4 regions of the Billgrantia sp. C5P2 genome follow, and region 1 is predicted to be linked to each of the others. Evidence: predicted binding sites of a transcription regulator. Region 1 holds the regulator's gene; each other region holds the start of a gene.
What was found. The regulator sigma-54, encoded in region 1, starts transcription at its own class of promoters, with help from an activator protein. The targets are predictions, from matches to a motif close to TGGCACNNNNNTTGCTNT.
Positions count from the first base shown of each region.

Region 2: a site for sigma-54 is predicted at 5,191-5,208, ahead of urtA (urea ABC transporter substrate-binding protein). Genes of this name have one in related genera too.
Region 3: a site for sigma-54 is predicted at 2,384-2,401, ahead of ACRWQA_RS15445 (nitrate reductase). Genes of this name have one in related genera too.
Region 4: a site for sigma-54 is predicted at 1,094-1,111, ahead of ACRWQA_RS15435 (formate/nitrite transporter family protein). Genes of this name have one in related genera too.

Region 1 is NZ_CM128542.1:1,633,148-1,641,132, reverse strand. Features, by position in the region: gene ACRWQA_RS07600 (ABC transporter ATP-binding protein) at 1-384, opposite strand, end outside; gene ACRWQA_RS07595 (calcium/sodium antiporter) at 524-1,474, shown strand; gene ACRWQA_RS07590 (KpsF/GutQ family sugar-phosphate isomerase) at 1,503-2,516, shown strand; gene ACRWQA_RS07585 (KdsC family phosphatase) at 2,541-3,098, shown strand; gene lptC (LPS export ABC transporter periplasmic protein LptC) at 3,111-3,731, shown strand; gene lptA (lipopolysaccharide transport periplasmic protein LptA) at 3,728-4,267, shown strand; gene lptB (LPS export ABC transporter ATP-binding protein) at 4,275-5,000, shown strand; gene ACRWQA_RS07565 (RNA polymerase factor sigma-54) at 5,158-6,579, shown strand; gene hpf (ribosome hibernation-promoting factor, HPF/YfiA family) at 6,689-6,997, shown strand; gene ptsN (PTS IIA-like nitrogen regulatory protein PtsN) at 7,004-7,474, shown strand; gene rapZ (RNase adapter RapZ) at 7,520-7,985, shown strand, end outside.
Region 2 is NZ_CM128542.1:2,569,878-2,577,862, reverse strand. Features, by position in the region: gene ACRWQA_RS11890 (sensor histidine kinase) at 1-522, opposite strand, end outside; gene ACRWQA_RS11885 (response regulator transcription factor) at 519-1,181, opposite strand; gene ACRWQA_RS11880 (IclR family transcriptional regulator) at 1,178-1,780, opposite strand; gene ACRWQA_RS11875 (Bug family tripartite tricarboxylate transporter substrate binding protein) at 1,975-2,961, shown strand; gene ACRWQA_RS11870 (tripartite tricarboxylate transporter TctB family protein) at 2,961-3,413, shown strand; gene ACRWQA_RS11865 (tripartite tricarboxylate transporter permease) at 3,413-4,945, shown strand; gene urtA (urea ABC transporter substrate-binding protein) at 5,319-6,644, shown strand; gene urtB (urea ABC transporter permease subunit UrtB) at 6,802-7,985, shown strand, end outside.
Region 3 is NZ_CM128542.1:3,362,514-3,370,498, forward strand. Features, by position in the region: gene ACRWQA_RS15445 (nitrate reductase) at 1-2,249, opposite strand, end outside; gene ACRWQA_RS15450 (ANTAR domain-containing response regulator) at 2,672-3,292, shown strand; gene ACRWQA_RS15455 (CmpA/NrtA family ABC transporter substrate-binding protein) at 3,289-4,329, shown strand; gene ACRWQA_RS15460 (NAD(P)/FAD-dependent oxidoreductase) at 4,604-5,929, shown strand; gene nirB (nitrite reductase large subunit NirB) at 5,926-7,985, shown strand, end outside.
Region 4 is NZ_CM128542.1:3,354,026-3,362,010, reverse strand. Features, by position in the region: gene cobA (uroporphyrinogen-III C-methyltransferase) at 1-885, shown strand, start outside; gene ACRWQA_RS15435 (formate/nitrite transporter family protein) at 1,303-2,112, shown strand; gene ACRWQA_RS15430 (bifunctional protein-serine/threonine kinase/phosphatase) at 2,114-3,850, shown strand; gene ACRWQA_RS15425 (AI-2E family transporter) at 3,933-4,994, shown strand; gene ACRWQA_RS15420 (EAL domain-containing protein) at 5,017-7,161, opposite strand; gene nosR (response regulator c-di-GMP phosphodiesterase, NosR family) at 7,154-7,985, opposite strand, start outside.

The DNA of each region.
Region 1 (7,985 bases):
CTGCAGCTTCATCAGCACCAGGTCGCGCACCATCGCCTGGGGCAGGTCGGTATGCACCCGCAGAGGAAACGCCACGTTCTCGAACACACTGAGGTCGGAAAAGAGCGCACCGCTCTGGAACAGCATGCCCATGCGGCGGCGCAGCGTGAACAGCGCCTTGCGCGATAAGGCGTGCACGTCCTGCCCCGCGATCAAAACGCGGCCGGCATCGGGCGTCAGCTGGCCGCCGATCAGCTTGAGCAGAGTCGTCTTGCCGGTACCGCTGGGGCCCATGATGGCCGTGATCCGGCCGCGGGGAACCCGCAGTTCGACGCCGTTGAAGATGGCTTTCTCGCCGCGCGAGAAATGCAGGCTCTCCACCTCCACGAAGGGGGAATCGATCATGCCGCAAGGTCCAGGAAAAATTATCGAACATCGTATCCTAACTTCTTTGCCCGGCGCCAGCCCGAGCCACACCGCCACTTGCACCCAAACCACCGAAGACGTCTAATGTGCGGCCTCACTCGCCGTTCTGATCGATACCATGCTGCTTCCTCTCATTACGGTCGCCCTGGGTCTTGCCGTACTCACCTGGAGCGCGGATCGCTTCGTCAATGCCGCCGCCGCCACCGCAAGTCGTACCGGGCTGAGCGCGATGCTGATCGGCATGACCGTCGTGGCGCTGGGCACGTCGGCCCCCGAGATGGTGGTCGCCGTCTTTGCCGCCCTTGATGGCCTGCCTGACCTGGCCACCGGTAATGCACTGGGCTCCAATATCGCCAATATCGGACTGGTTCTGGGTGCCACGGCACTGGCGCGCCCCATTCCGGTGCCCTTCTCGCTGGTGCGCCGCGAGCTGCCACTGCTGCTCGGTGCGACCGGGGTCGCCGGCTATGCGCTGGCCAACGGCATCCTGGGACGCTTCGACGCCCTGGTCCTGCTGACGCTGATGATCTTCAGCGTATGGTGGTTGATACGCGCCGACAGCCCCGATGCCACCCCGACCCGTGATATTCCCGAGATGACGCTGAGCCGCGCACTTTCCTGGCTGGCCGTCACCCTGCTGCTGCTGTCGCTGAGTTCCCGCGCCCTGGTGTGGGGGGCCAGCGAACTGGCCCGTGGCCTGGGTATCAGCGAGCTCGTCATCGGCTTGACCGTAGTGGCAGTGGGCACCAGCCTGCCGGAGCTGGCCGCCTGCGTCGCCAGCGCCATCAAGCGACACCACGACCTGGCCATCGGCAACGTGATCGGTTCCAACCTGTTCAATCTGCTGACGGTGCTGCCGATACCCGCGCTCCTCGCCCCCGGCCCCTCTCACCCGGATGCCGCGGGACGGGACTATCGCGTCATGCTGCTGCTGACCCTGGCCCTGGCCATTCTGCTGCTGTGGCGGCGCCAGGGGCACCTCGGCCGTCCCATCGGTGCCGCCTTTCTGATCGCCTATGCCGCCTACCTGGCCTGGCTCGGCTTCAGCGGCGGTGCCACTCTTGAGTGAAACCTCGCATCGGGCAACAATCATCGCCATGAGCTCAGACGAATCCACTTCGCCCCCCAACAATGCCAGCCCAGGCACCTCGCCGCTGAGGGAAAGCGCACGCCGCACCCTCAAGATCGAGGAGCAAGCCATTGCGGCGCTCCTCGAACGGCTCGACAGCCACTTCGACCGCGCCTGCGAGCTGATGCTCGCCTGCCAGGGCCGCGTGGTCGTCACCGGCATGGGCAAGTCGGGCCATGTCGCCGGCAAGATCGCCGCCACGCTCGCCAGCACCGGCACGCCGGCCTTTTTCGTGCATCCCGGCGAAGCCAGCCACGGCGACCTGGGCATGATCACGCGGGGCGACGTGGTACTGGCCCTCTCCAACTCCGGCGAGACCGCCGAGGTCACCGCGCTGTTGCCGCTGCTCAAGCGCATCGGCACGCCGCTGATCAGCATGACCGGGCGCCCCGACTCGACGCTGGCCCGCCATGCCGACGCCCACCTCGACGCCGGCGTCGAGCGCGAAGCCTGCCCGCTGGACCTGGCGCCGACGGCTTCGACCACCGCCGCACTGGCACTGGGTGACGCTCTCGCCGTGGCCCTGCTCGAGGCACGTGGCTTTACCGCCGAGGACTTCGCCCTCTCGCACCCTGGCGGCAGCCTGGGCAAGCGCTTGCTGTTGCGCGTCAGCGATCTGATGCATCAGGGCGAGCGACTGCCCAGCGTACCGTTGGGCAGCCCCCTGCGCGACGCCCTGCTCGAGATTACCCGCCAGGGACTTGGCTTCACCTGCGTCGTCGATGAGCACAATCGTCTGATCGGTGTCTATACCGACGGCGACCTGCGCCGCACGCTCGACCAGTATCAGGACCTCAGCCAATTGACGGTGGACGACGTCATGACCCGTCCCGGCAAGCGCATCTCTCCCGACATACTGGCCGCCGAAGCGGTCCGTGTGATGGAAGACAATCTGATAACGGCGCTTGCCGTCGTCGACGAAGCCGGTCACCCGATCGGCGCACTGCACATGCACGATCTGCTGCGAAGCGGCGTGATCTGACAACACTCTGACCAAGGAGAGCCCATGGCTCTGGCCACCCCTACCCTCGATCCGCGCCTCGTCGATCGCCTGCGCAAGATTCGCCTGCTGGCATTGGACGTGGACGGCGTACTCACCGACGGTCGCCTCTATTTCCAGGCCGACGGCGTAGAGATCAAAGCATTTCACACCCAGGACGGACTGGGCCTCAAGCTGCTGCGACGCGCCGGCCTGCAGGTGGCTTTCCTGACCGGACGCGAGTCGCCCATGGTCAGCCATCGCGCCGCCGCGCTGGGCATCGACCATATCTTCCAGAGCTGTGAAGACAAGCTCGCCACTTTGCGCGAGCTATGCACGCGCCAGGGAATCGAGCTCGAGCAGGTCGCCTACTGCGGCGACGATTTACCCGACCTGGCGGCCATACAGCGTGCCGGCATCGGTATCACCGTTCCCGGCACCCCGACCTACATACGCGCCCTGGCAGACTACGTCACAGAACGCAGCGGAGGTCATGGTGCAGTGCGTGAAATCTGCGACATGCTGCTCGAAGCGCAGGGGCATCGCGATGCGCTGGTCGACACCTACCTCCACGGCAAGCGCTGAGGCGGTCCGGCCATGCTGCGTCGGCTACCTCGCCCCTCGTTTCGTGTCTGGCTGTTCCTGATATTGCTGGCGCTCGGCGGGCTGATCGCCTGGCTGGACCCGTGGCAGGCACCCGCCCCCGGCCCGGTACCTACCGACGAAGCCGGCGAACCCGACTTCTATCTGGAACAGGCGCAACTGACCCGCTTCGATGCCGACGGTCGGGCCCACCAGCGACTGGAGAGCCCGCGTCTGGTGCATACGCCCCACGACGACGTTATTCGCGCGGTCACGCCACTGGCCCACCTGATCGACCGCGAGGGACGGCTATGGGTGGCAAGCGGCACGGAAGGCCGCCTCGGCCCGGGCGGCAATCCCTTGACGCTCTCGGGCGATGCACGACTCTTCGCTCCCGAAGAGCGCTGGCAGCTCGACACCGAGACCCTGCACTTCGATGCCAACGTGGGGCACGCCTGGAGCGACACGCCCGCCCTGCTGCAACAACCGCCACAGCGCATGCGCGGCGATCACTTCGACGCCTGGATCCATGACAATCGGGCACGTTTGACCGACAATGTGCGCGGCCACCATATCCCGGAAGGCGCCCAGCCGGGGCAAGCCGACGCCGTCAACCTAGAGGATTTCACGCCATGAAGCGATGCAGGCTCCCGACCCTCCACTGGCCATTCCCCCTGGCGCTGGCTGGCGTGGCGTTGATCACCCTGGTGGGCATCGGTCCGGCCATGGCACAGCAGCGTGACGCCGAGCAGCCCATTGAGGTCGAAGCCGACCAGCTCGACCTCGACGATCGTGCCGGTACCGCGGTCTATCTCGGCGACGTCGACATTCGCCAGGGCAGCATGCGACTCACCGGCGACCGGGTCGAGTTTCAGCGCAATGCCGCCGGCGAACTCTCGCGCGCCACGGCCCGCGGCGAACGTGCCTACATCGAACAGCAGCCCGACCCCGACCAACCCGTGGTGCGCGGCTGGGGACGTACCATCGTCTATCACGTGGCCGAGCGAAGAGTGGAACTGATCGATCGCGCCGAACTGCACCAGGGTGGCGATACCTTCGACGGTGGCTACCTGGAATACTTCCTCGACCGTCGCGTGGTTCAGGCACGCGCCCAGGGCGAAGGTGTCGAAGGTAGCCAGCGTATCCGCATGACCCTGCAGCCGGAGCGCTGAGGTGCCAATGAAAACCCTGTACGCCCGAAACCTGGCCAAGAGCTACAAGCGCCGCCGCGTGGTGCACGACATCAGCCTCTCCATCGAGCAGGGCTGCGTGGTCGGCCTGCTCGGGCCCAATGGGGCCGGCAAGACCACTTCGTTCTACATGATCGTCGGCCTGGTGAAGGCGGATGCCGGCGAGGTCCATATCGACGACCTGGATCTCTCGCAAAGCGCCATGCACGAGCGCGCCCGGGCGGGTATCGGCTACCTGCCTCAGGAAGCCTCGATCTTTCGCAAGCTGTCGGTGGCCGACAACATCATGGCCATCCTCGAGATGCGCAAGGATCTCGATCGTCGTGGACGACATGCGCGACTCGAGCAACTTCTGGAAGACTTCCATGTCACCCACATTCGCGACAACCTCGGCATGAGCCTCTCGGGCGGTGAACGCCGACGTGTCGAGATCGCCCGTGCGCTGGCCACGGAGCCGGCCTTCATTCTGCTCGACGAGCCCTTCGCCGGTGTCGACCCGATCTCGGTGGGCGAGATCAAGGGCATCATCCGCCAGCTCAAGGCACGCAACATCGGCGTGCTGATCACCGACCACAACGTTCGCGAGACCCTCGACATCTGCGACTCGGCCTATATCGTCGGGGACGGCCAGATCATTGCCGAAGGGAACGCCGAAGCCATCCTGGCCAACCAGCGGGTGCGCGAAGTCTATCTGGGCGAGGATTTCCGTCTGTAGTATAATCCCGCGCATCAAGCAAGCACCTGATCCTTATTGCAACTGCATAAACAGGCATGAATATTGCCGATGGCATGTTTATTGCAATGAATTATCTTGCAAGTGATCGTCGACCCGACTAGGGTAGAGTTTTCCGGCAGATGAGCCCCATTACCTCATGGCCATGAAAGCATCCCTGCAACTGCGTGTCGGCACTCAGCTGACCATGACTCCCCAACTGCAGCAGGCCATTGCCCTGCTGCAGCTCTCGACCCTAGATCTACGCCAGGAGATCCAGCAGGCACTCGAATCCAATCCCATGCTGGAACTCGATGACGACTTCGGCGAACAGGCTGTCAGCGAAACCCCCAGCGATGAGTGGGCCGACGAGATACCCAACGAGCTGTCCACCGACAGCGATTGGGCCGACACCTATCCCGATCATGGCACGAGCTCCGGAGGCGCCACCGGCGAAGGGCCGGATTTCGAGCGCCAGGCCTCGGTGCAGACGCTGACCGGCCATCTGATCTGGCAATTGGCGATGACCGACTTGAGCGACCGCCAGCGCCTCATTGCCGAGAGCCTGATCGATGCCGTCAATGGCGCCGGTTACCTGGCACAATCCCTGGAGGACATTCGCGACGGCCTGCGCCGACAGGGCCTGGAGGGCCTGCCCACCCGGGAAGTCGAACAGGTCCTGCTGCGCCTGCAGCAGTTCGAACCCACCGGCGTATTCGCCCGCGACCTGCGCGAATGCCTGATGCTGCAATTGGCCGCGCTGCCCGACGATACGCCACTGCTGCCCCAGACCCGTCGCCTGGTACGCCAATTCCTCGAGGCACTGGCCTCCGATGACCGCCGCCTGCTGAAACGCCGCCTGGGCCTGGACGACGAATCGCTGGACGATGTCATCGCCCTGGTTCGCTCGCTGGACCCCCGCCCCGGCAGTGCCTACGCCGAAGTGAGCAGCAGTTACGTCACACCGGACCTGGTCGCCTACCACGACGAATCCGGCTGGCGCGTGGAACTCAACGCCGAAGCGCTGCCGCGGCTACGCATCCAGCCCGACTATGTCGCGCTGGTGCGGCGTGCGGACAAGAGCCAAGACAACCAGTTCCTCAAGGATCATCTGCAGGAAGCCCGCTGGTTGATGAAGAGCCTCGCCAGCCGCAACGACACCCTGCTGAGAGTGGGGCGGGAGATCATGGCACGTCAGCTCGAGTTTCTCGAACAGGGCGAAGAGGCCATGAAACCCCTGGTGCTGGCCGACATCGCCCAGGCCGTCGAGATGCACGAGTCGACCATTTCGCGAGTGACGACGCAGAAGTTCATCCACACCCCACGTGGCGTCTTCGAGCTCAAGTACTTCTTCTCCAGCCATGTCGGCGGAAACGGTGACGGGGACGTTCACTCCAGCACGGCGATCCGCGCCCGTATCCGCAAGCTCGTCGCCGATGAACCGCCGCGCAAACCGCTCTCCGACAGCCGCCTGGTGGAGCTGTTGGCCGAGGATGGCATCCAGGTCGCCCGCCGCACGGTTGCCAAGTACCGCGAAGCTCTGGGAATCCCCTCCTCCAGCGAGCGCAAGCGTTTTCGTTGACGCCACGACATAACGCTGACCCCGGGCAATCCAACCGCCAGAGGGGGGTATGCAGGGCAGGAAAAAGGGTTACAATCGAGCTACCACTCGAAGGACGAAGGAGCTTGTCATGCAAGTCAACATCACCGGCCATCATGTTGAACTGACCGATTCACTGCGTGACTACGTGAGCGAGAAGCTGAGCCGCGTCCAGCGACATTACGACAACATCACCAATGTGCAGGTCACGCTCTCGATCGAGAAGGAGCGCCAGCAGGCCGCCTGCACGCTGCACGCCGCCGGCGCCGACCTTCATGCCGAAGCCTCCGATCAGGACATGTATGCCGCCATCGATGCGCTGACCGACAAGCTCGACCGTCAATTGGTCAAACACAAGGAAAAAGCCCAGGCTCGCGCCCAGGGCGCCGGCATTCGCTGAGCTGCCATGACATTGGAAACCATCCTGCCCCCGGAACGCGCGCTGTTCGACGTTCCCGGGGGTAGCAAGAAGAGGGTGCTGGAGTTCTTCAGCACCTTCATTGCGCAGAACACTCCGAGCCTCGACAGCCAGGAAGTCTTCGGCAGACTGGTCGGTCGCGAGAGGCTGGGCAGTACCGGCATCGGCAATGGTGTGGCCATCCCCCACGCCCGTAGCCCTCACTGCCATAGCCCAGTGGCTGCCTTTCTCAAACTGGCCGAGCCCATCGACTTCGACGCCATCGACGGAGAGCCGGTCGACCTCGTCTTCGTGCTGTTGGTGCCCGAGGAGGCCGACGATACGCATCTGTCGCTGCTAAGCCAGGTGGCCAGCGTCATGAACGATGCCGAAACGCGCGCACGTCTGCGCAAGTGCGAAAGCCAGCGCGAACTCCACGAGCGTCTCATCGAAGCGATTCGACGACAGTCCTCGGCCTGACCTCCCCCTTCGCCGTTCGGCCGGCCCCTGATCAGGAGAACCATCATGCAGCTTGTGATCATCAGCGGCCGTTCCGGTTCCGGCAAGTCGATCGCACTGCAAGCGCTCGAAGATATCGGCTTTTACGCCATCGACAACCTGCCGGCGATGCTGCTTGGCCCCCTGGTGGATGAGCTGCGCAGCTCCCCCACGATCCAGACATCCATCGCCGTCAGCATCGATGCGCGCAACCTGCCCCATGCCCTGGAGCGCTTCCCGCGCTTGCTGGAAGAGCTGCGCACCAAGCAGGTCGATTGCCAGATCATCTACCTGACCACCGATGCGCGCATCCTGCTGGAACGCTACTCCGCGACCCGGCGTCGACACCCCTTGACCCGCGGCCGGGACATGACCCTTGGCGAGGCCATCGAGTCGGAAGACGTGACGCTGAGCGACATTCGCAACCTGGCGGACCTGATCATCGACACCTCGCGGCTGTCGGTGCATGACCTGCGAGGACGCATCACCGAGC
Region 2 (7,985 bases), 940 kb from region 1:
GGCGAGAATGTAGGCGAGGTTGGCGCGCAGCAGCTCGTGGGTCAGCGCATCGCGACCCTCTCGGCTGTGCGCCACGCGAATCTCGAAGCGCTCCCTGAGGCGCCAGTCCTCCAGGCGGGAGCGGCGCACACCCTGGCGTAGCGTCATGCCCTGCCATTCGACGTTGCGGTAGAGCAGGGTGTCGCCTTCCTCGCTGTCGCCGCGCTCGTCGCCTGGCAGCTCGGCGTTGCCGGTGATGAAGCGTCCATCCCGATCCACCAGGCTGTAGAAGACCCGTTCCTCGGCGTCAGTGGCGAGCATATCCAGGGCTGCCGGGGGCAGGTCGAGCCACAGCCGGTCGTCCTGCCACTGGACCTGTTCGGCAATCGCCAGGCTGGCCGCTTCGAGCAGTCGGTCGAAGGCGCGGTCGGCAGTGTGGCGCGCATCCACCCAGGCTTGGAATACCATCAGGCCGCCCAATGGCAACAGCGGCAGCAGCAACCAGGCCAGCAGTCTGCGATAGAGGCTGTCGCCGCGTTTCACGTCGCCTCCAGCAGGTAGCCGAGCCCGCGAACCGTGCGTAGGGCGACGTCGCTGCCGTCCAGCCGCTTGCGCAGCCGATGCACGTAGACCTCAATGGCGTTTTCACCCATGGGTTCGCCCTGGAAGGCTTCGTCGGCGAGGCGCGCCTTGTCGACGGGCTCGCCGGCGTGACGCATCAGGCAGCCGAGCAGGCGCTGCTCGCGGGGTGGCAGGGCCAAGGTTTCACCGGCGAGGGTGAAGCGTTGTGCCAGACCGTCGAAATGCAGTGCCCCGACGCGCAGCTCTTGTCCTCTTGCCCGACGCCTCAACAGCGCACGCACGCGGGCCTCGAGTTCTTCGAGCGAGAAAGGCTTGGCCAGGTAATCGTCGGCGCCGAGGTCGAGCCCTCGTACGCGATCCTCCACCGCACCGCGGGCGGTGAGTATCAGCACCGGCGTGTCGCGGTCGTGGCGCCGCAGCGTCTCGAGCACCTCGAGCCCACTGGCACCGGGAAGGTTGAGATCGAGCAGAACCAATGCGTGGTCGTGCTGGGGGCTCTCCAGGTGTCGGCGCGCGGCGTCGCCGTCGGCCAGATGCGTCACCACGTAACCCTCCAGGGCGAGGGCGTCCTGGAGGGTTTCGGCCAGCAGGTGGTCGTCCTCCACGAGCAGCAGGTTCATGTCATGGCCTCCACTTCGCCCACGGCCGCCAATTCATCCAGTGCCGCTCTCAGTGCGGCCTCGCTACGCGCGTCGAGGCGGCTCGTCGGGCCCGAGAGGGTCAACCAGCGCCTGGGCTCGCCAGGAACGCTGGGCAGGGCATGCAGCAGCATGTCGCCGCCAGGCAGCTCGGGGCGAGGATCATCGCTCGCGGCCAGAGGCCACTGGCTACCCGGGCGCAGTTCATGTCGCAGCGCAGTGTCGGGCAGGGCAACCAGGCGGCATTCGACATGGCGCCCTTGGTTCTCGAGCAGGGCGGCGGTCTCGCCGGTTTCGGCGGCCAGGCGGTCGAGCAGTGGCTGGACGCGGGTGGTCAGATGACGGCTGGGGGGATGGCGTCGCGCCAGGCGAAGCGGTGCGCTACCCAGGCTCCAGCGTCCATCGCGGCTGCGCTGCACGTAATCGAAACGGGCCAATGAGCCGAGCAGGCGCAGCAGGGTGCTCTTGTAGTAGCCGGTCGCCTGGGCGAGTTCGGCCAGGGTGAAGGCTTCCTGATCGACATCGAACGCTTCCAGTACGGTCAGTGCGCGCTCGACGGCCTCGACGCGATCCTGGGCCATGTCATGGGTCTCCTGGGTCTTGAGGCATTATTGAACTTTGGTCGCAATTGCGATCCCGTCCATTGACGCTGCCTGTCGACGCGCCTAGTTTCTACCCTGAAGAACGTTGTTCTGCCTTACAGAATTGTAAGGTAGCCCATGAAAGACTGCAAGTCACATTCCCACAACACGCCAAGACCGGAGGGACAACAACAATGTCCACGAAAACGCCACTCAAACTCATCGCTATTGCCGCTTTCACACTGAGCGCAGGCAGCGCCATGGCTTTCGAGCCACAGGGTAAAGTGGAATGTCTCGCCCCGGCCGATCCCGGCGGCGGCTGGGATTTCACCTGCCGCAGCGTGGGCAACGTGATGGAGCAACTGGACCTGGTGCCGCGCAGCGTGCAAACCGTCAACATGGCGGGTGCCGGCGGCGGTGTTGCCTTCGCCCATACCGTGTCCAAGCGCGCCGGTGACGAGCAACTGCTGGTGGCCGCTTCCACCGCCACCACCACCCGCCTGGCCCAGGGTCAGTTTCCCGGCATGACCGCCGACATGGTCAACTGGATCGGAGCGCTGGGCGCCGACTACGGCGTCATTGCCGTGGCTGCCGACTCCGATTACGACGACCTGCCCGAGCTGATGGAGGCGCTCAAGGAAGACCCACGCAGCGTCAAGTTCGCTGGCGGCAGCGCCAAGGGCGGCTGGGATCACCTCAAGGTATTGATCGCTGCGGACGCCGCAGGCGTCGAGGATCTGCCGCGTATCGCCTATCTCTCGTACAACAACGGCGGCGAGGCCATGACTCAGGTCGTGGGCGGGCACGTGGATGCCTTCACCGGCGACATCAGCGAGGCTCAGGGTTTCCTGGAATCGGGCGACCTGCGCGTGCTGGCGGTGCTGTCCGACGAGCGCCTGCCCGGCGACTTCGCCGACATTCCCACCGCCAAGGAGCAGGGTATCGATGCCGTCGGCCCCAACTGGCGCGGTTTCTACATGCCCGCGGATATCTCCGACGAGGCCAAGCAGTACTGGGTCGACGCCATGGACACCATCTACGAGAGCCAGGAGTGGCAGGACATCATGACGAACAACGGGCTGATGCCATTCCACATGAGCGCCGGTGAGTTCGAGACCTTCGTCACCGAGCAGATCAACGACATCGAGACTCTCTCCAAGGATATCGGGCTGATTCAGTAATGACATTCAACGACCGCATTTTCGGTGTTCTGCTGATTGCCCTGGCCGTCGCGTACGGCTGGGGCGCCAGCCAGTTTCCCGAACCGTTCGGTGGGTCCGAGGCGATCGGACCCGATACCTTTCCTACACTGCTGGCCGTGGTGCTGGGGCTGTCGAGCCTCTACCTGATCGTACGGCCTGACCCGGACAATGCCTGGCCCTGGAGCCGTACCGGCGTCGAGCTGGTCGTCGCCGTGGTCGTGCTGGTGTTCTACGCCATGCTGCTCGAGCCGCTCGGCTTCATCATCAGCACCACGCTGGCCGTGGGCACCCTGTGTTGGCGCATGGGGGCCGAGCCGCTGCGCGCCTACCTGGTCGGGGCGGTAGCGGGCGTGGTGGTCTTCCTGCTGTTCAACTTCGCCCTCGACCTCGCGCTGCCGCTGGGTCTGCTCTCGTTCCTGGAGGTGAGCTGATGGAAACCCTCGGCTTTCTGATCGATGGCTTCGGGGTGGCGCTCGCCCCGCATAACCTGATGTTCGCCCTGATGGGGGCCTTCCTCGGGACCCTCATCGGGGCACTGCCGGGCCTCGGGCCGGCCAACGGGGTGGCGATCCTGATCCCGCTGGCCTTCTCCCTGGGGCTGGCGCCGGAAACGGCGATGATCATGCTCACGGCGGTCTATGCCGGGGCCATGTACGGCGGGCGGATCTCCTCGATTCTGCTCAATATTCCCGGCGACGAGCCGGCCATGATGACCTGCCTCGACGGCTACCCCATGGCCCAGCAGGGCAAGGCCGCCGAGGCACTGGCGATCTCCGCCATCGCCTCCTTCATCGGTAGCCTGGTTGCAACGGTGGGCCTGATCCTGCTGGCACCGGTGCTGGCCCGCTTCGCCCTGACCTTCGGGCCGGCCGAGTACTTCGCGCTGTTCCTGCTGGCGTTCGCCACCCTGGGCGGCATCACCGGCAAGAACCCCGTCAAGACGGTGGTGGCGGCCTGCCTCGGGTTGATGGTGGCTACCGTGGGTATCGACTCCACCGGCGTGCAGCGCTACACCTTCGGTACCCTGGAGCTCTACGAGGGTATCGACTTCATCATCGCCATCGTCGGTCTGTTCGCCATCTCGGAGCTGCTGTTCTTCATCGAGGAGCGTGCCGGCGGCGGCAAGAAGAAGATGGTCGTCAACAAGCTCAAGCTCAGTTGGGCCGACATTCGCAACATCCTGCCGTCGAGTCTGCGCGGCGGTGTCCTCGGCTTCATCGCCGGCGTTCTGCCCGGTGCCGGAGCATCGCTTGGCAGCTTCATCGGCTACACCCTCGAGAAGAAGGTGGTGGGCAAGAAGGGCTTCTTTGGCCAGGGCGACCCGCGCGGCGTGGCCGGCCCCGAGGCGGGCAACAATGGTGCCTCGAGCGGCGCCCTGGTGCCCATGCTGACGCTGGGCGTGCCGGGCAGCGGCACCACCGCGGTGCTGCTGGCGCTGCTGATCTCGCTCAACATCACCCCCGGGCCGCTGATGTTCACCCAGAACGCGGACATCGTGTGGGGCGTGATCGCGGCGCTGCTGATCGGCAACTTCCTGCTGCTGATACTGAACATTCCCCTGGTCGGCATCTTCGTCAAGCTGCTGTCGGTGCCGCCGATGTACCTGCTGCCGTGCGTGACGATGATCGCCTTTGTCGGCATCTACTCGATCAGCAACACCACCTTCGACCTCTACTTCATGGTGGCCTTCGGTGTCGCCGGCTATGTGCTGCGCAAGCTCGAGATCCCGTTGGTGCCGGTCATCCTCGGCTTGCTGTTGGGGCCGGAGATGGAGAAGAACCTGAGCCACGCCATGGACATTTCCGACGGCGACTGGACCATCCTGTGGAACAGCGGCCTGGCCATCGGACTGTGGGTGTTCGCCGGCGTGGGGCTGATCCTGCCCTACATCGTCGGACCCATCCTGCGGCGTCGCATGAAAGTGACGACAGCCGTCGCCAGCGGTAATCCAGAAGGCGACTGAGTCGACAATACCAACCCATCCGTCAGGGGCGCCGAGCGATCGGCGCCCCTGACTTCGTTTAGGGAGCTTCGTTCAGGGCGGGCGAGACGCACCGGCTTGGTGCGACCTTGAGGTGCAGGCGATCTTTCCCGGCGCAAGGTTGGCCACTGGTTTGCACGACAGCGGTGCGCCAGGACGCTTACCCAATTCTGTAAGGTATCCGTAATGGTTTGTAGATAAAGCGTTCTTCGGACTATGCCGCATGATGGCGCAAGCTTTGCAAAGGCAGGGAGCCGAGTGCTGCACGGCCAATGTCGGCCGTGCAGGACCTTCACAACAAGTCCCTCCCGCAGGAGGGCGCAAGGAGGTTCGAGTGAACGCTTCCCGTCGCATCATGCCTTTCCCGCTTCGTCCCACTGCTGCAGCGCTGCTTGCGTCGATCGCCTTCGGTGCGGCCGGCCAGGCGCTGGCCCAGGAGGATCCGATCAAGGTGGGTATCCTGCATTCGCTGTCCGGCACCATGGCGATCAGCGAATCGACCCTCAAGGACACCGTCGAAATGCTGATCGAGCAGCAGAACGAGCAGGGCGGCCTGCTGGGGCGTCAGCTCGAGGCGGTGGTGGTGGACCCGGCTTCCAACTGGCCGCTGTTTGCCGAGCGTGCCCGCGAGCTGCTCGAGCAGCACGAGGTGGATGTGGTGTTCGGCAACTGGACTTCGGTGTCGCGCAAGGCGGTGCTGCCGGTGTTCGAAGAGCTCAACGGCCTGCTGTTCTATCCGGTGCAGTACGAGGGTGAAGAGTCCTCCGAGAACGTCTTCTATACCGGAGCCGCGCCCAACCAGCAGGCGATCCCGGCGGTGGAGTACCTGATCAACGAGGTGGGCGTGGAGCGCTTCGTGCTGCTCGGCACCGATTATGTCTACCCGCGCACCACCAACCGCATCCTCGAAGCCTTCCTCAAGGAGGAGCACGGCCTCGCCGACGAGGACATCATGATCAACTACACGCCGTTCGGTCACTCCGACTGGCAGAACATCGTCGCCGAGGTGCGCCGCTTCGGCAGCGAGGGCAAGAAGACGGCAGTGGTCTCGACCATCAACGGCGATGCCAACGTGCCGTTCTATCGTGAACTGGCCAACCAGGGCATCGATGCCGCCGACATTCCGGTCATTGCCTTCTCGGTGGGCGAGCAGGAGCTCTCCGGCATCGATACCGCTCCGTTGGTGGGTCACCTGGCGGCGTGGAACTATTTCATGAGCGTCGACAGCGATACCAACTATGACTTCATCGACGCCTGGATCGATTACGTCGGCGACGAGGAAGCTGTGACCAACGACCCCATGGAAGCGCATTACATCGGCTTCAACATGTGGGCCGAGGCGGTGCGCAAGGCCGGCACCACCGACGTCGATGCGGTCAAGGACGCCATCATCGGCGTGACTGTGCCCAATCTGACTGGCGGCTATGCGGCGATGATGCCCAACCACCACATCACCAAGCCGGTGCTGATCGGCGAGGTTCAGGACAACGGCCAGTTCGACATCGTCTGGCAGACGCCTTCCAGCGTGGCTGGCGATGCCTGGTCCGACTACCTGCCGGGTTCGCGTGACCTGATCGCCGACTGGCGCAAGCCCATGGAGTGCGGCAACTTCAACGTGGCCAATGGCAGCTGTGGCGGCAGTACCGCTGCGGAAGAAGCCGAAGCGGCGCTGGCCGAGTAAAGACCCATCCCCCGCTGCCATGTGGCAGCGGGGGAGCACGCCTTCTCTACCGATCACGAGGAACTCTCCGATGAGATATCCCCCCATGCCCGGGCCAGCGGCGGCCGGGGCGAGGGCCGGCAGCGCTGCCTCCCGCGGTGATCGCGTGTCCGTGACGATGGGCTCGTGGTTGCTTGTCCTCGCTGTTGCCCTCGCGCTCGCACTTGGCCTGACGCTGGCCACTCCCGCTGCGGCGCAGGGTGAGCCTGCTGCCGGCGATGACGATACGATCGAGTTGCTCGAGGCATTGGAAGTATCCTCCTTTTCCGCCAAGGGTGAGGCCATCGAGGCCATCGTGCGTAGCGACGACTCCCGCGCCCGCGCTTGGCTTCAAGCACTGCTCGACGGGCGCCTGCAGCGTACCGACGAAGGCCGCTTCGTGGTGGTGCTCGAGAACACAGGTCGCGAATGGCCGGTACAGGATGCCCTGACCGGCGAGGCGCTGGGAAAGATGTCGCGCCGGGAGCTCGAGCGAGTGGGTATCAACAATGCCCTGCGCAACCAGCTGCGCAGCGCCATTGCCGTGGTCGATCTCTATGCCGCCGACGTCGGGCTGCGGCGGGCTTCCGCCGAGCGGCTGCTGGGTGAAGTCGATGACGACCTGGCGGGGCCGCTGGCCGAGGTAATCGAGGAAGAGCCGGATGTACAAGTGCGCGAGCGCCTGGTGCAGGCCCTGGCCATTCATCGGCTCGAACAGGGCGAGATCGAGGCGATAGGCGACCTGCGCGGCAGCCTGCATCCCCGTGTGCGAGTGGCTCTCAATCGCGCCATGAACGGTGATGATCCGATGGTGGCCGATGCCGCCCGCGAGGCGTTGAACAGTATCGAGCAGATGCTCAAGGTCAACCGTGCCGTGGAGACGCTCTACTTCGGCCTGTCGCTAGGGTCGGTGCTGGTGCTGGCCGCCATCGGCCTGGCCATCACTTTCGGCGTGATGGGCGTGATCAACATGGCCCACGGCGAGCTGATCATGCTCGGCGCCTACACCGCCTGGGCCATGCAACAACTGTTGCCTGGCCAGCCGGGGCTGGCGCTGATTCTGGCGATTCCCGCCGGTTTCCTCGTCGCGGCATTGGCCGGCATCGCCATCGAGCGCGGCGTCATTCAGTTCCTCAAAGGACGTCCGCTGGAGACACTGCTGGCTACCTTCGGTGTCAGCCTGATCCTGCAGCAACTGGTGCGCACCGCGATCTCGCCGCTCAACCGCACCGTGGTTACGCCGGAATGGATGAGCGGTTCGCTCGCCGTCAACGATGCACTCTCTCTCACGCTCAACCGCATGTACGTGCTCGGCTTTGCCCT
Region 3 (7,985 bases), 1.7 Mb from region 1:
AGCTGCCAGCGCTGGCAGTCACCCAGGGGAATGCGCGCCCAGTAGTGGCTCTCGTCGCACCAGGCCGCTTCCGCCACGCCCAGGTCGTCGGCCACCAGCAGGGTGGCCTCCCAGCCCAGTTGCAGCGGCTCCAGCGCCACTGCGCCGTGTTTGGACTCCGGCTGGCCGGAGATCGGGTCCAGGTGTGCCTCGAGCAACCCGCCCATGCGTGCCGACCCGCTGAAGTGGTCGCTCCAGTGCATCGGCACGAACACCTCGCCGCGGCGCTGCCCGCGCGTCACCCGCACTCGGCCGATGTAGCTGCCGCCGGCGCCGTTCAGCCGGGCCAGCGTATGCTCTTCCACGCCCAGCTCGGCGGCATCTTCCGGGGCGATCTCGATGAACGGCTCGGCACGGTGGTTCATCAGCCGCGGCGCTCGCCCGGTACGGGTCATGGTGTGCCACTGGTCGCGAATGCGCCCGGTATTGAGCCGCAGCGGCCGCGCGACGTCCAGTGCCTGGGCCGGCGGGCGCGGGCGTACCGGCAGCATCCGCGCGAGGCCGTCCGGCGTGGCGAAGCGGCCATCGGTGAACAGCCGGGCGGTGCCGTGGGGGGCGGCGGCGTTCACCGGCCACTGGATCGGCGCCAGGGCGTCGTAGGCGGCGCGGTCGAGCCCGACCAGGCCGGAAATGTCGAACAGCCGACGGCCCTCGCCGGGGCCTTCACCGTTCTCGAAGCCCGAGAGCCTGGCGTGCTCGTCGAAGATCTCGCCGGGATGGCTGTAGTCGAAGGCCTCGCCGAAACCCAGCCGCTTGGCCACCTCGCAGACGATCCACCAGTCGTGGCGCGCCTCCCCCGGTGGCGGCAGGATGCCGCGCTGGCGCGATATGCGCCGCTCGGAGTTGGTCACGGTGCCGTCCTTCTCCGACCAGCTCGAGGCCGGCAGCACGATATCGGCATAGGCCAGCAGGTCGGCGTCGGCCATGCACTCGGAGACGATCACCAGCGGGCACTTCTCGAGTGCCGCACGCACCCGGTCTGCTCGCGGCAGGCTCACGGCCGGGTTGGTGGCCATGATCCACAACGCCTGCACCTCGCCGCGCTCGATCGCCTCGAACAGCGCCACCGCCTTGTGGCCGGGGCCATCGGGCAGCGACGGCACCAGCCGCTCGGTGGCCCAGAACCGCGTGACGCGATCCCGCGCGCCGGGGGTGTCGTAGTCCATGTGCGCGGCCAACTGGTTGGCCAGCCCGCCCACCTCGCGCCCGCCCATGGCGTTGGGCTGCCCGGTGATCGAGAACGGCCCGGCCCCGGGCAGGCCGATCTTGCCGCCCGCCAGGTGACAGTTGATGATGGCATTGCCCTTGTCGGTGCCGCTGGTGGACTGGTTCACGCCCTGGGAGAACAGCGTGACCACGTGCAGGTGGGTGGCGAACCAGTAGAAGAAGGTTTCCAGGCGCTCGGCATCGACATCGCAGTCCGCGGCGATGGCTTCCACACCGGCATCCTGCTCCCGCGCCGCGGCCAGCGCCTCGTCGAAACCCTGGACATGGGCTTCCAGGTAGACCCGGTCGAGCTTGTTGCGCTTGGCCATCCACGCCAGCAGCCCGGTGAACAGGCGGGCATCGCTGCCCGGCCTGAGCCCCAGGTAGAGGTCGGCGATCTCGCAGGTGTCGGTGACCCGTGGGTCGATCACCACCACCCGCAGCAGCGGGTTGCGCTGCTTGGCCACCTTGAGCCGCTGGTAGAGCACCGGGTGGTTCCAGGCCAGGTTGGAGCCCACCAGTACCACCAGCTCGGCCTCTTCCAGGTCCTCGTAGCTGCACGGCACGGCATCGGCGCCGAAGGCGCGCTTGTGGGCAGCCACGGCCGAGGCCATGCACAGCCGCGAATTGGTATCCAGGTGCGGCGTGCCGAGAAAGCCCTTGAACAGCTTGTTGGCGACGTAATAATCCTCGGTCAGCAGCTGCCCCGAAAGGTAGGCGGCGACCGCCTGGGAGCCGCGGGTGGCCCGCACCGCCGTGAGCCGCTCGGCCACCGTGGCCAGCGCCGTCTCCCAGTCCACCTCGACGCCATCGACCCGGGGCCGGGTCAGGCGGCCATGGTGGCCCAGCGTCTCGTGCAGGGCCGAGCCCTTCACACACAGCCGGCCGAAGTTGGCCGGATGCTCCGGGTCGCCCTGTACGTCGACGATCTCGCCGTTGTCGACGCTGGCCAGCACGCCACAGCCGACGCCACAGTAGGGGCAAGTGGTTCGGGCCTCGCGCATGTCCATCTCCTGTCTCGTCGTTCGCGAAACGACGACGCCCGCCAACGGCCATCCCAAGGGGTGGCGGTTGGCGGGCGTCGTTGCCGCTTGGGGCGCTGAACGGTGCGCTCCCTTTGAATTTACTTGATGCCTATCAAGCAGGAAACGTGCCATGCGGCGTATAACGCGACCGTTTCAGGCAGATGCCTCTTCCATGGCCGCATGCCGGCCGCCTTCCTCATGCGGCAGCGCACCATGAACCGGCAGGGCCAGTGCCCGCGTTGCACCAGACTGGTGCCTGAATGCCAATCTGAGCGATGCGACGCAGCAACCGCCCCAGGGCCACCCTTCGCGAGGCAGCGCCAGGCGGGCGGGAAGCCATATTTGGAATGGTTCTTGCTAGGCAAGGGATGGAGCCTTAGCCCGACACGAGCGACGCCACTATGCCATCACCCCTGAACATCCTGCTGGTCGACGACGAGGTGGTACGCGCCGCCATGGTCGAAGAAGCATTGATGGCCGAAGGGCACCGGGTCATCTGCCGGCTGGCGAGCCCGGCCAGCCTCAACGAGATGGTCGAACGCCACCAGCCCGACGTGGTGATCATCGACATGGAGAGCCCCGACCGCGACACGCTGGAAAGCATGGCACTGCTCAACCGCGAGAACCCGCGCCCGGTGGTGTTCTTCGCCGACCAGCACGACTCCGACATGCTGCAGGCCGCGCTCAAGTCCGGCGTCAGCGCCTACGTGGTCGACGGCCTGGTGCCAGAGCGGGTCGAGGCCATCATCGAGGTGGCCATCGCCCGCTTCGACGCCTTCCAGAGCATGCGCCAGGAGCTGGACAAGGCACGCAACCAGCTGACCGAGCGCAAGCGCATCGAGCGCGCCAAGGGCCTGCTGATGAAGCACCAGGACTGCGACGAGGAGCAGGCATACCGCATGCTGCGCAAGCTCGCCATGGACCGCGGCCAGCGCATCGCCGAGGTCGCCGACAGCGTCATCGACATTCTCGCCCGCCTGAACCCGACAGTGCCCTCCGAACCACGGGGATCCCGCTCATGAGCCACCCGCAACACCACGCCAACTCGCCGGAACTCGAGCGCATCACCCTCGGGTTCGTCCCGCTGCTCGATGCCGCCCTGCTGATCGTCGCCCGCGAACGAGGCTGCTTCACCGCCCAGGGGCTGGACGTCAGCCTGTCGCGGGAGAACGCCTGGGCCACCCTGCGCGACAAGGTCGCCGCCGGCCTGCTCGACGGCGCCCAGATGCTCGCCCCCATGCCGCTGGCCATGAGCCTGGGGCTGGGTCGCGCGCCCTGCGAGACGCTTGCACCGGCGCTGCTCTCGCGCAACGGCAACACCATCACGCTCTCCACGTCGCTGAGCCAGGCCAGCGGTGCGACGCTTGCCAGCGACCCGGCCGACAGCGCCCTGGCGCTGGGCAACTGGCTGCGCGGCCAGGGCAGCGGCAAGCGCCCGCGCCTGGCCATGGTCTACCCCTACTCCTGCCAGCACTATCAGCTGCGCGAATGGCTCACCTTGGGCGACATCGCCCCCGACCGCGACGTGGAACTCGTCGCCCTGCCGCCGCCGCGCATGGTGGAAGCCCTGCGCGACGGGCAGATCGATGGTTTCTGTGCCGGCGAGCCCTGGGGCACCCTGGCCCGCCATTGCGAGGTGGGCCGGCTGGTGACCACCGGCGCCCAGCTATGGCCCAACCACCCGGAAAAGGTCCTCGGTGTGACGCGCTCATGGGCGCAGCGCTACCCAGCCACGCTGGCCGCCCTGTTGCGTGCCCTGCGCGATGCCGGCGAGTGGCTTTACGCCTCGCCCGAACACCGCCGCAAGGCGCTCGAATGGCTGGCCCTGCCGCCCTATCTCGACCGCTCGGTTCGACACCTGCAGACCCTCGCTCACGACGAAGCGCCCATCCACCAGCAGCTTTGCGGCCCGGACGTGCTGCGCCCCACGCCGCAAGCCGCCCTGCACTTCGCCGCGCCCATCGTCAAACAACTGGAAGAAGCGGGTGGACGCTTCGACCCGGCGCTGCTGGCGGCTTGCTACAGCCCTGTGCATTTCGATGCCGCAACGCACCACTGATGTGCACGACCGGCGGGAGCCAAGCTCCAGCCGGTCGCCTTGCTGAACCCCAACCCCATGTTCTTTAAATGAAATTAGCTCCCTTTGGGCATTCTGGCCGGGTTCTTGAACTGTTCTGAGTGAGGCGATCAATGGCGATCGCCGACACATATTCGACAACGACGTCTCTGCGCTTCCCGATTCGATTCCAGATCGATAGGGGCCGCGCCGAGGCGTCGTTGCGTTTTGACCCCGTCACTCAGTTTTACCCCAGCATCGAGAGGAGCTGTCAGCCATGCGCCAGCGACATCCCGCAACGGCACCCAGCGAACATCTGGTCATCGTCGGCAACGGCATGGCCGGCCATCGCCTGGTCGAAGCGCTCCTCGCCCGGCCCGAGCGGCCCGCACGGATCACCGTGATCGGCGCCGAAACGACACCGGCCTACAACCGCATCCTGCTCTCGCCGCTACTCGCCGGCGAGATGGAGCGAGAGGCCCTGACCCTGCGCAACGCCGAGTGGTACGCCGAACAGGGCATCGAACTGGTGCTGGGCGAGCGCGTGGAGAACATCGACCGCACCGCGCGGCGCCTGACCACCGATGCCGGCCGTGAACTCGACTACGACCGCCTGGTACTGGCCACCGGCTCCAACCCGGCCCGCCCGCCGGTACCGGGGCTGGACCTGCCGGGCGTTCACGTCTTCCGCGACCTCGGCGACGCCGATGCCTTGGCACGCGCAGCCGAACAAGGCGGCAGTGCCGTGGTGATCGGCGGCGGCCTGCTCGGCCTGGAAGCGGCCGAAGGGTTACGTAAACGAGGACAGGGCAAGCGCGGCATGCAGGTAAGCCTGCTGCAGCGCGACGACCGCCTGATGAACCGCCAGCTCGACCTCACCGCCGCGCGCCTGCTCGAGAACGAGCTACGCGGCCGTGGGCTCGACATTCATACCGATGCCCAGCTCGAGCGTCTGGAAGCCGGCGCCGACGGCCAGGTGTGCGCCGCGCATCTGGCCGACGGCACCCGGCTCGCCGCCGACTGCGTCGTGGTGGCCATCGGCATCGTGCCCAACTCGGCGCTTGCCCGCAGCGTCGGGCTCGACGTCAACCGCGGCGTGGTCGTCGACGAGTGGCTGACCACTTCCGACCCCTCGATCCACGCCCTGGGCGAATGCTGCGAGCACCACGGCAACCTCTACGGCCTGGTCGAGCCGATCTGGCGCCAGGTCGAAGTACTGGCCGATTGTCTCTGCGGCAAGCCCAGCACCGGTTACGGCGAAGCACGCTATGTCGATAAGCCCTGTGCCACCAAGCTCAAGGTCAGCGGCGTTTCGCTCTACGCCTTCGGCCCCACCGACCCCGAGCCGGGTCACGAGGTGCTCAGCTATCGCGACCCCCAGCAGGGCGACTACCGCCGCCTGCTGCTGCGCGACGGCCGCCTGGAAGGCGCCGTGCTCTACGGCGACACCGCCTCCGGCCCCTGGTACTTCGAGCAGGCCCTGGCAGGCCGCGACCTGGCCCCCTGCCGCCCGGCCCTGTTGCTCGGCGCCGCCGACGCTCAACTCCTGCTCGACGATGCACTAAATGAATCACCGCAAAGCCCCGCGAAGGAGGCCGCATGAACACGCCCGCTAAACCGCAACTGATCGTCATCGGCAACGGCATGGTCGGCCACCACCTGGTCGAGCAACTGGTCGAACAGGGCGCCACGCAGCGCTATGAAGTCACCGTGTTCGGCGAGGAGCGCCACCTGGCCTACGACCGCGTGCACCTCTCCGAGTATTTCAGCGGCCGCGACGCCGCCTCGCTGGCACTCTCCACCGCCGAGTACTACGCCGAGCACGGCATCGAGCTGCGCCTGCACGAGGCGGTCACCGAGATCGACCGCGACAAGGGCGAAGTGGTGACGCCACAGGGCCGCTACGCCTACGACCGCCTGGTGCTGGCCACCGGTTCCTACCCCTTCGTACCGCCGATACCTGGCAACGAGCGTGAAGGCTGCCTGGTCTACCGCACCCTGGAAGACCTCGACGCCATCCGCGAAGCCGCCGAGACCGCCACCACCGGCGTGGTGGTGGGCGGCGGCCTGCTCGGCCTGGAAGCCGCCAACGCCCTGCGCGGGCTCAACCTCGACACCGCCGTGGTGGAATTCGCCCCGCGCCTGATGCCGATGCAGGTCGACAGCGAAGGCGGCGAACTGCTGCGCGAGAAGATCGAGGCGCTCGGCGTCCAGGTACTCACCGGCCGTGCCACCCAGGAGATCGTCGACGGCGAGGCCAGCCGCCACCGCATGGTGTTCCAGGACGAGAAAGTGCTGGAGACCGACCTCATCGTCTTCTCCGCCGGCATTCGCCCCCGCGACGAACTGGCCCGCGACTGCGGCCTGGAGATCGGCGAGCGCGGCGGCGTGGTGATCGACGACAACTGCCTGACCAGCGACCCGGCGATTCTCGCCGTTGGCGAGGTCGCGCTGTGGAACAACAGCATCTTCGGCCTGGTCGCCCCCGGCTACCAGATGGCCAAGGCCGCCGCCTCCACGCTGCTGGCTTCGCCCGGCGAAAGCGCCGGCACGACCTTCGCCGGCGCCGACATGAGCACCAAGCTCAAGCTGATGGGCGTCGACGTGGGCTCCATCGGCGATGCCCACGGCGACCGCACTCCCGGCGCGCGGCAGTACCGCTTCCTCGACCCCATCAAGCAGCAGTACCGCAAGCTGGTGGTCTCCAGCGACGGCAAGCGCGTGGTGGGCGCCATGCTAGTGGGCGACAACAGCTACTACGACACCCTGCACCAGTACTACGCCAACCGCATCGACCTGCCCGAGGACCCGGCCGCGCTGATCCTGCCCGCCGGTGGCGAAGCCGCCCCCGCCCTGGGGCCGGACGCCCTGCCGGAAACGGCGATGATCTGCTCGTGCCACAACGTCACCAAGGGCGACGTGTGCGCCTCGATCGACGCCGGCGCCGTGGACCTCGGCGCGGTGAAGGGCGCGACCAAGGCCAGCACCGGCTGCGGCGGCTGCGCCGCCCTGCTCAAGACCCTGGTGGACCATGAACTCGAGAGCCGCGGCGTGGAGGTCGACAAGTCGATCTGCGAGCACTTCCACTACACCCGCCAGGAGCTCTACGACATCGTGCGGGTGGAGGGCATCAAGACCTTCAGCGAGCTGATGGAGAAGCATGGTTCCAAGGTGGGTCACGGCCTCGGCTGCGACATCTGCAAGCCGGCAGTGGCTTCGATCCTGGCCTCGTGCTTCAACGAGCCGATCACCGACGCAGCCCACATCCCGCTGCAGGACACCAACGACACCTTCATGGCCAACATGCAGAAGAACGGCACCTACTCCGTCGTTCCCCGCGTGCCGGGCGGTGAGATCACCCCCGACAAGCTGGTGGTGCTGGGCCAGGTGGCGCAGAAGTACGAACTCTACACCAAGGTGACTGGCGGCCAGCGCATTGACCTGTTCGGCGCCCGCCTGGAAGACCTGCCGGCGATCTGGGGCGAGCTGATCGAAGCCGGCTTCGAGACCGGCCACGCCTACGGCAAGTCGCTGCGTACGGTGAAGTCCTGCGTGGGCAGCACCTGGTGTCGCTACGGCGTACAGGACAGCGTGGGCATGGCGATCCAACTGGAGCACCGCTACAAGGGCCTGCGCGCGCCGCACAAGATCAAGTTCGG
Region 4 (7,985 bases), 1.7 Mb from region 1:
CAGGCCGCCTTCTCGCGGCTGCACGGCCTGGGGCATATCGTGCGCTCGCCGTTCGGGCGATCCACCCGCGTTGCCGCGCCGACCGTGACCCTGGACGGCGATTGCCATGCCGGCCGCGTCTACCTGGTGGGGGCGGGCAGCGGTGACGTCGAGCTGCTGACGCTCAAGGCCGCCCGCCTGCTGCAGCAGGCCGACGCGGTGGTCTACGACCGCCTGGTGGGCGACGACGTGCTGGCGCTGATTCCCGCCGGCCACGAGCGCTACTATGTGGGCAAGGAGCGCGGCCACCACAGCGTGCCCCAGGCCGAGATCGGCGCGCTGCTGGTGAAGCTGGCGGGGCAGGGCAAGTCGGTGGTGCGCCTCAAGGGCGGCGACCCCGGCGTGTTCGGGCGCATGGGCGAGGAGCTCGCTGCGCTGGCCGAGGCCGGCGTGGAGGCCGAGATCGTACCGGGCATTACCGCCGCCTCGGCGGCGGCGGCCGGCATGGGCATTCCGCTTACCGACCGCGCCCACGCCCAGCAGTTGCGCTTCATCACCGCCCAGCTGTGCCGCAAGGATGGCGAGCCCGACTGGGCCACCCTGGCGCGCCAGGACGAGACGCTGATCTTCTATATGGGCCTGACCAAGGTCGATGCCATCTGCACCGGGCTGCGTCGCGCCGGGCTACCCGACGACTGGCCGATCATGCTGGTGGCCAACGCCAGCCTGCCCGAGCAGGCCTCGCTGGTCGGCACCCTGGCCGACATGCCTGAACAGCTCGCCGCCAAGCCGCTGCCCTCACCCTGCCTGATCGTGGTCGGCAGCGTGGTGCGCATGGTCGCGACCAGCCCGGCCGCGGCGGCGTCTATCCAGGGCGAGCAGGGCGAGGGCCACACGCCGCGCTGAGCCGTGCATTATCTTGTCTTGGAAAGGCGCGACGTTGCGCTGCACCAAGAGTGAGCGACGGCGCCCCGGGATGCACCGACGTGGCCGATCTCGCCGGGGCGTAGCGCCTCTCTGACCGGCGGTCGCCGAATACCGATGGCTGGCGGCATCGCCTGAAACCCTCCGCGGTTGCCTTCTGGTGGCTTATTTCTCGGAGTCGTCAATGGATTGGCACGTAACGTGCTTGTTCATGACAGGGCTCTGCTGCCAATGCAGGCGGGCCGGCGGGTTCAACGACGATCCCGCTGCCCGGCTACGCAGGCCCACGACAACGCGACGAACACAGGCAAAGGCGCCTGAAGCTCCAGAGCTTCAGGCGCCTTTGCGTTTGTCGCGCCAGTTACGACACGGAGAAACGCCTCGAGCGTCGAGAACACTATGTCCTATCTGCTTCCTTCGGAATTCGCGACCAAGATGGTGGACGCCGGCGAGTCCAAGCTCCACATGGCCACCCGGGACGTCCTGATTCGCGCCTTCATGGCCGGGGCCATCCTGGCCCTGGCCGCCGTGTTCGCCGTCACCATCACGGTGCAGTCCGGTTCGGCCATCCTCGGCGCCGCGCTGTTCCCGGTCGGCTTCTGCATGCTCTACCTGATGGGCTTCGACCTGCTGACCGGCGTGTTCGTGCTCACGCCGCTGGCCTGGCTGGACCGGCGCCCCGGCGTCACCATCGAGAGGATCCTGATCCACTGGGGCAAGGTCTTCTGCGGTAACCTGGCCGGCGCCCTGACGGTGGCGGTGCTGATGGCGATCGTCTTCACCTACGGCTTCGCCACGCCGCCGGACGAGGTGGGACAGAAGATCGCCGGTATCGGCCATGCCCGTACCGTGGGCTACAAGGAGTTCGGCGCGGCGGGCATGCTGACCATCCTGATCCGCGGCATCCTGTGCAACTGGATGGTCTCGCTCGGCGTGGTCGGGGCGATGATCTCGACCACGGTGGGCGGCAAGGTGATCGCCATGTGGATGCCGATCATGGTGTTCTTCTTCATGGGCTTCGAGCACTCCATCGTCAACATGTTCCTGTTCCCCTCGGCGCTGATGATGGGCGGCGACTTCTCGATCGCGGATTACCTGATCTGGAACGAGATCCCCGTGGTGGTGGGCAACCTGATCGGCGGGCTGTCGCTGACCGGGCTGACGCTCTACGCCACCCACGTGCGCACGGCGCCGCTGCGCGATATCTGAGATGTCGGCTTTCGAACCCGGCCGAACGTTGCAGGTGTCGCTGGGCCAGTGCTCGGAGGCGGGGCGCAAGGCGGTCAACCAGGACTTCCACGGCGCCTACGTGCCCCGCGAACCGCAGCTTTCGAGCAAGGGCATCGTGGTGGCGCTGGCCGATGGCATCAGCAGCAGCGAAGTGAGCCGGGTCGCCAGCGAAGCCGCGGTGAAAGGGTTCATCGAGGATTACTACTCCACCGCCGAAAGCTGGACGGTGAAGACCTCGGCGCAGCGGGTACTGGTGGCGACCAACTCCTGGCTGCACGCCCAGACCCGGCGCAGCGAATACCGCTGGGACAAGGACCGCGGCTACGTCTGCACCTTCACCGCGCTGGTGTTGCGCTCCGCCACGGCGCACGTTTTCCACGTCGGCGATGCGCGGCTCTATCGGCTTGTCGGTGGCAGCCTGGAGCCGCTGACCCGTGAGCACCGCGCCTGGGTGGCTCCCGACAGAAGCTATCTCAGCCGGGCGATGGGTGTCAGCGAGCAGCTCGAGATCGACTACCTGGCGTTGCCCGTCGCGGCGGGTGAGATCTTCCTGCTGATGACCGACGGCGTCCACGAGCACGCCGGCGAGGCGGCCATGCTGGCGGCGCTGGCCGAGCACGAAGACGACCTGGACGCCGCTGCCGCCGCCATCGTGCAGGAGGCCTACGCCCAGGGCAGCGACGACAACCTGACGGTGCAGGTGGTGCGGGTCGAGCAAGCACCACCGCCAGGGGCCGGCGAGGTCGCCTCGGGGGCGGTGTCGCTGCCGTTTCCGCCGGCCCTCGCGCCGCGCATGGCGCTGGAGGGGTATCGCATCGTCAGGCAGCTCCATGCCAGCCACCGCAGCCACGCCTACCTGGCGGTGGACGAAGCCAGCGATGAGCGGGTGGTGATCAAGACGCTGTCCACCGAGCTCCAGCAGGACCCCGCCCAGGTGGAACGCTTCCTGATGGAGGAGTGGATCGGCCGGCGCATCGACAGCGCGCATGTCGTCAAGCCGCACCGCTCGGAGCGTCGTCGCCAATATCTCTACAGCGTGACGGAGTACATCGAGGGGCAGACCCTGGCCCAGTGGCTGCGCGACCATCCGCGCCCGGCCCTGGAGACGGTGCGCGGCCTCGTCGAGCAGTTGGCACGGGGGCTACGCGCCTTCCATCGCCTGGAGATGGTGCATCAGGACCTGCGGCCGCATAACGTGATGATCGATGCCACCGGCACGGTGAAGATCATCGACCTGGGGTCGGTGCGCGTGGGTGGACTGGTCGAGTCTGCTTCGGCGCAAACGGGGCAGGTGCCGCTGGGTACGCTGGCGTACACCGCGCCGGAGTGCTTCCTGGGCGAGCCGGCCACGCCACGCTCGGACCTGTACTCGCTGGCCGTGATCGCCTATCAGCTGCTTACCGGGGAGCTTCCCTACGGGACCCAGGTGGCCCAGGCGCGTACCCGCGCGGCGCAGCGGCGATTGAGCTATCGCTCCGCGCTGGCCGCCAACCGCGAACTCCCGGCCTGGGTCGACGAGGTACTCAGGAAGGCGCTGCACCCCATGCCCGAGAAGCGCTTCGATGCGCTGTCGGAGTTCGTGCACGAGCTGCGCCAGCCGAGCCGCGAATTCCTCGCCCGGACCCGCCCGCCACTGATCGACCGCGACCCCGTGCTGTTCTGGAAGGGCGTGGCCGCACTGCTGGCACTGCTCGTGCTCGTGCTGCTGCTCGAGTGAGTCTCGGCATCTGCTAGGCTGAATCTGCAAGGCGCCAGGATTGGCGCGACGCGGCAGTTGCCGCAGCAGGCAAGGAGCAGGTATGGCCGACAAGGACAGCGGCACCGAAACGCTTTCGCGCTATACCCGGCGCGTGATGATCGCCATCGGGCTCGTGGCCCTCGTGGCGGTATTGCTGTACTTCGCCAGCAAGCTCATCCATGTGCTGCTGATGGTCTTTGCCGGCATCCTGGCGGCGGTGGCGATCGATGGCGTGGTGCGTTTGTGCCAGCGTTACCTGCCGATCAGGCGACTCTGGGCCCTGGTGCTGGCGCTGTTGCTGATCTTCCTGGCATTGGGCGGGCTTGGGGCACTGGTCGGTCCGCGCCTGGCGGAGCAGCTTCCACAGTTGGTGCAGCAACTCCCTGAGGCCTTTCGGCGGCTCATCGAAGTGACGCATGACCTGCCAGGCGTCGAAGCGGTCCTGCAGGAATTCGACGATCCCGCCAGCTTGCTCGGTCAGCCGGTGTTCGATCGCGTCACCTCTGCGTTTTCCACCACCTTCAGCGCGCTCACGAATTTCTTGTTGGTCCTGTTGATCGGCTTCTACCTGGTACTCAGCCCGCGCGAGTACATGAACCGGTTGGTATTGCTGTGCCCGCCAGCTCGACGCGAGCGACTGCGCCAGGTGCTGAGCCTGCAGGGGCGTTCGCTGCGGCTGTGGCTGGTGAGCCGGCTGATCTCCATGCTGTTCGTCGGTGTTGGCGTTGCCCTCGGGTTGATGTTGATGGGCGTGCCGATGGCGGGCGCGCTGGGGCTGATCGCGGGTTTGCTCTCCTTCATCCCGTACCTGGGGCCGATTCTCGGCGCCATCCCGACGATACTGATCGCCTTTCTCGAAGCGCCCGTGCTGGCGCTCTACGCCATCGGGCTCTATGTGATCATCGAGACGCTGGAGTCGAATATCGTCATGCCGCTGGCGGCCAGGGAAATGGTCAGCCTGCCGCCGGCCTTTACCGTGGTGGTCCAGCTCGCAGGAGCAGCGGTGGCGGGGGTGGCAGGGGTCATGCTGGCGACGCCTATTGCCGTGGCTGCGGTGGTGGCCGTGCAGATGCTCTATATCGAGGACGTGCTCGGCGACGACATCGACGTGCTGGGGCAGTGAAGGGTGGGCAGCGAAATGAGCGTCAGGTGTCGCTGCCGGTGTGGCCATCCTGCCCCTGTCGTCGGTTCCTGGCGTCCTGCAGGGCGGCATCGCGGATGGCTTGCTGCACGACGAGCCGAAGTTCGTCGTCGTCCCAGGGCTTGGTCAGAAACTTGTAGATGCCGCCCTCGTTGATGGCCTCCGTCACGGTCTTCAGGTCCGTGTACCCCGAAAGGATGATCTGCAGGATCTGCGGATAGAGGGCCTTCACCCGCTTGAGGAATTCCGTGCCGCTCATTTCGGGCATGCGCTGATCACTGATGACCAGTGCCACCTCCTGGGTGGCCAGCAGGTCGAAGGCGTCCCGCGCGCTGGTGGCTGTCAGGATACGATACCCGTCGCGGCGCAGGGTGCGGTTCAGGGCGCTCAGGATATTGGCTTCGTCATCGAGCAGCAGGATCGTCGGCGCGACGACGCCATGGTCCTCGGGGCGGAGGTCATTTGCCGCGGCATGGTGGTCCTGCAGGAAGGGAAGAAGCTCCTCGAAGGGCATGGGATAAGCAAAGTAGAAGCCCTGGAAGAGATCGCACAGGTGCTTGCTGAGGTAGGCATAGTGCGCTTGCGTCTCGACGCCTTCGGCGATGACCTTGAGCTGCAGGCTGTTGGCCATGGTGATGATGCCCTGGACGATGGCGGCATCCCGATGGTCGCTGGTCACTTCGCTGATGAAGGAACGGTCGATCTTGATCTTGTCGATGGGCAGGTGTTTCAGATAGCTCAGGCTGGAGAAGCCGGTGCCGAAGTCGTCGATCACCACCCCGACCCCGAGACGGCGCAGCGCGTGCAGGGTCTCGATGGCCTGGTCGGCGCTCTCGAGCATGATGTTCTCGGTCAGTTCCAGTTCCAGCAGGGCCGGGGGGAGCCCGGCTTCGTCCAGCATCTCCTGAATGCGCTCGACGAAGCCGCTACGGTGGAACTGCATCGGCGAGATATTGACCGCCATCGGGTACTCGCCCAGCCCGAGGTCGTTGAGTCGGCGGTTGTCGCGACAGGCGGTGCGAACCACCCAGTCGTTGATGGCAATGATCTGCCCGGTGTCCTCGGCAAGCCCGATGAACTCGGCCGGTGGGATGAAGCCGCGCTCGGGATGCCGCCACCGTAACAGCGCCTCGCACCCCACGATGCGGCCACTGGCGCCGTGCACCTGAGGTTGGTAGTGCAGCTCGAATTGCTGCTCGTCGATGGCACGCTGCAGGGCGCTGCGCAGTGTCACACGCTGGCTTACCCGAGTATTGAGCTCGCACGAGAACCAGTCGTAGGTGTTGCGCCCTCGCCGCTTTGCCTGGTACATGGCGAGGTCGGCCTGCTGGATGAGCTGAGTGGAAGGACTGCCCCCTTCGTGCACGGCAATACCGATGCTGGCGGTGAGGTGTAGCTCGTGCTCGTCGAGGCGGTAGGGCCTGGCGATGGCCGCCAGCAGGCGCTCGACGACGACCGTCTCGTCATCCGGCTCGGGCAGCAGCACGACGAAGGCATCGCCGCCGAGACGGGCCACGGTGTCGCTGCGCCGTACCTGCTGCTGCACCCTTGCGGCGACTTCGACGAGAACGCGATCGCCCAGCTCATGACCGAGGCTGTCGTTGATCGACTGGAAATCGTCCAGGTCGATGTAGAGCAAGGCGATGCGACGGGCGTGTCCTTGCGAGGGGAGACAGCTCTGCTGCAGTCGTCTCTCCAGCATCGAGCGGTTGGCCAGGCCGGTCAGGGCATCATGATCGGCATGATAGGCCAGCCGTTCCTCGACTCGCTTGCGCCGGCCGATGTCCTGGAAATAGACCGCCAGCCCCTCTTCGGAGGGGTAGGCATGCACTTCCAGCCACAGGTCGAGTTCCGGGTAGTACTCCTCGAAGGTGACCGATACCGAATCGGTCATGGCCCGACGGTACTCGCGCTCGAAAAGGGTGCCGGTAACCTCGGGAAAGACCTGCCACAGTACCTGGCCGACGATATCGTCGCGGGTTCTTCGAACAATGCGTTCTGCGGCCTGGTTGACGTAGCTGAACCGCCACTCCCGGTCGATCATCATGAAGCCGTCGGTGATGCTCTCGAGCAGCCCGGTCAGGCGCGCCTCGAGATGTTCGACTTGCTGACGGCATCGTGCCAGTTGAAGCTCCAGGGGTTCACTCATCGTCCTTCCCGTCACGATAAACGAGTACGGTGTAGCGCCTGTCCTCGACCTCCTCGAGTCGCATCAGCTTGTCGATCAGGTGGGCGTCGAGTTGCTTGCCCTCATGCAATAGCAGCAAACCATTGACGGAGTGAATGTCCTGGGCCAGGACCATGCCGGGCTTGAGCTGACGGGTCTCCAGTGCCAACACCGCTCGACCGTGGTTCTCGAGATCCGGCGCCTTGTCGAGGCAGAGCGTGACGAAGGCTCGGCACAAGCTGGGTTCATAGATACGTCCGGCGAACTTGCGCAGCAGTTCCAGCGCCTGGGGGCGAGGCACCTGGCGCGGCAGGATCATGCCGCGCTGCAGTTCGATGAAGTCCACGGCGAGCCCCAGTATCCGGGCGCCGTTGGGGATGGCTTCACCCTTCAGGCGATCGGGGAAACCGTTGCCGTTCCAGTGCTCGCGGTGGTGGCGAATCAGCTTTGCCGCCCCTTCCATGTGATCCAGGGCCATCAGCAGGCTCTCGCCGGTGGTCGGATAGCGGCGATAGCTCTCGCGCTGCTGGACCGAGAGCCGCTCAGTGGGGGTGACGATCAGTTGATCGTTCCAGGCGAGCTTGCCAAGGTTGTAGAGGGCGGCGGCCATCTGCAGGTCATGCTGTTGCGTTTCGTCGAGGCCGAGCTCCTCGGCGAAGGCCTGGACCAAAACGCCGACCTTGGCGTTGGTCTGGAAGCGTGGTGGAAGACGTTGATTGATCAGCGACGAGAAGACTCGGGTTGCCGTGACATAGCTCTGGCGAAGCTCGTTGAAGGCCACCTCCAGCATGTCGGCGGTCTGCTTG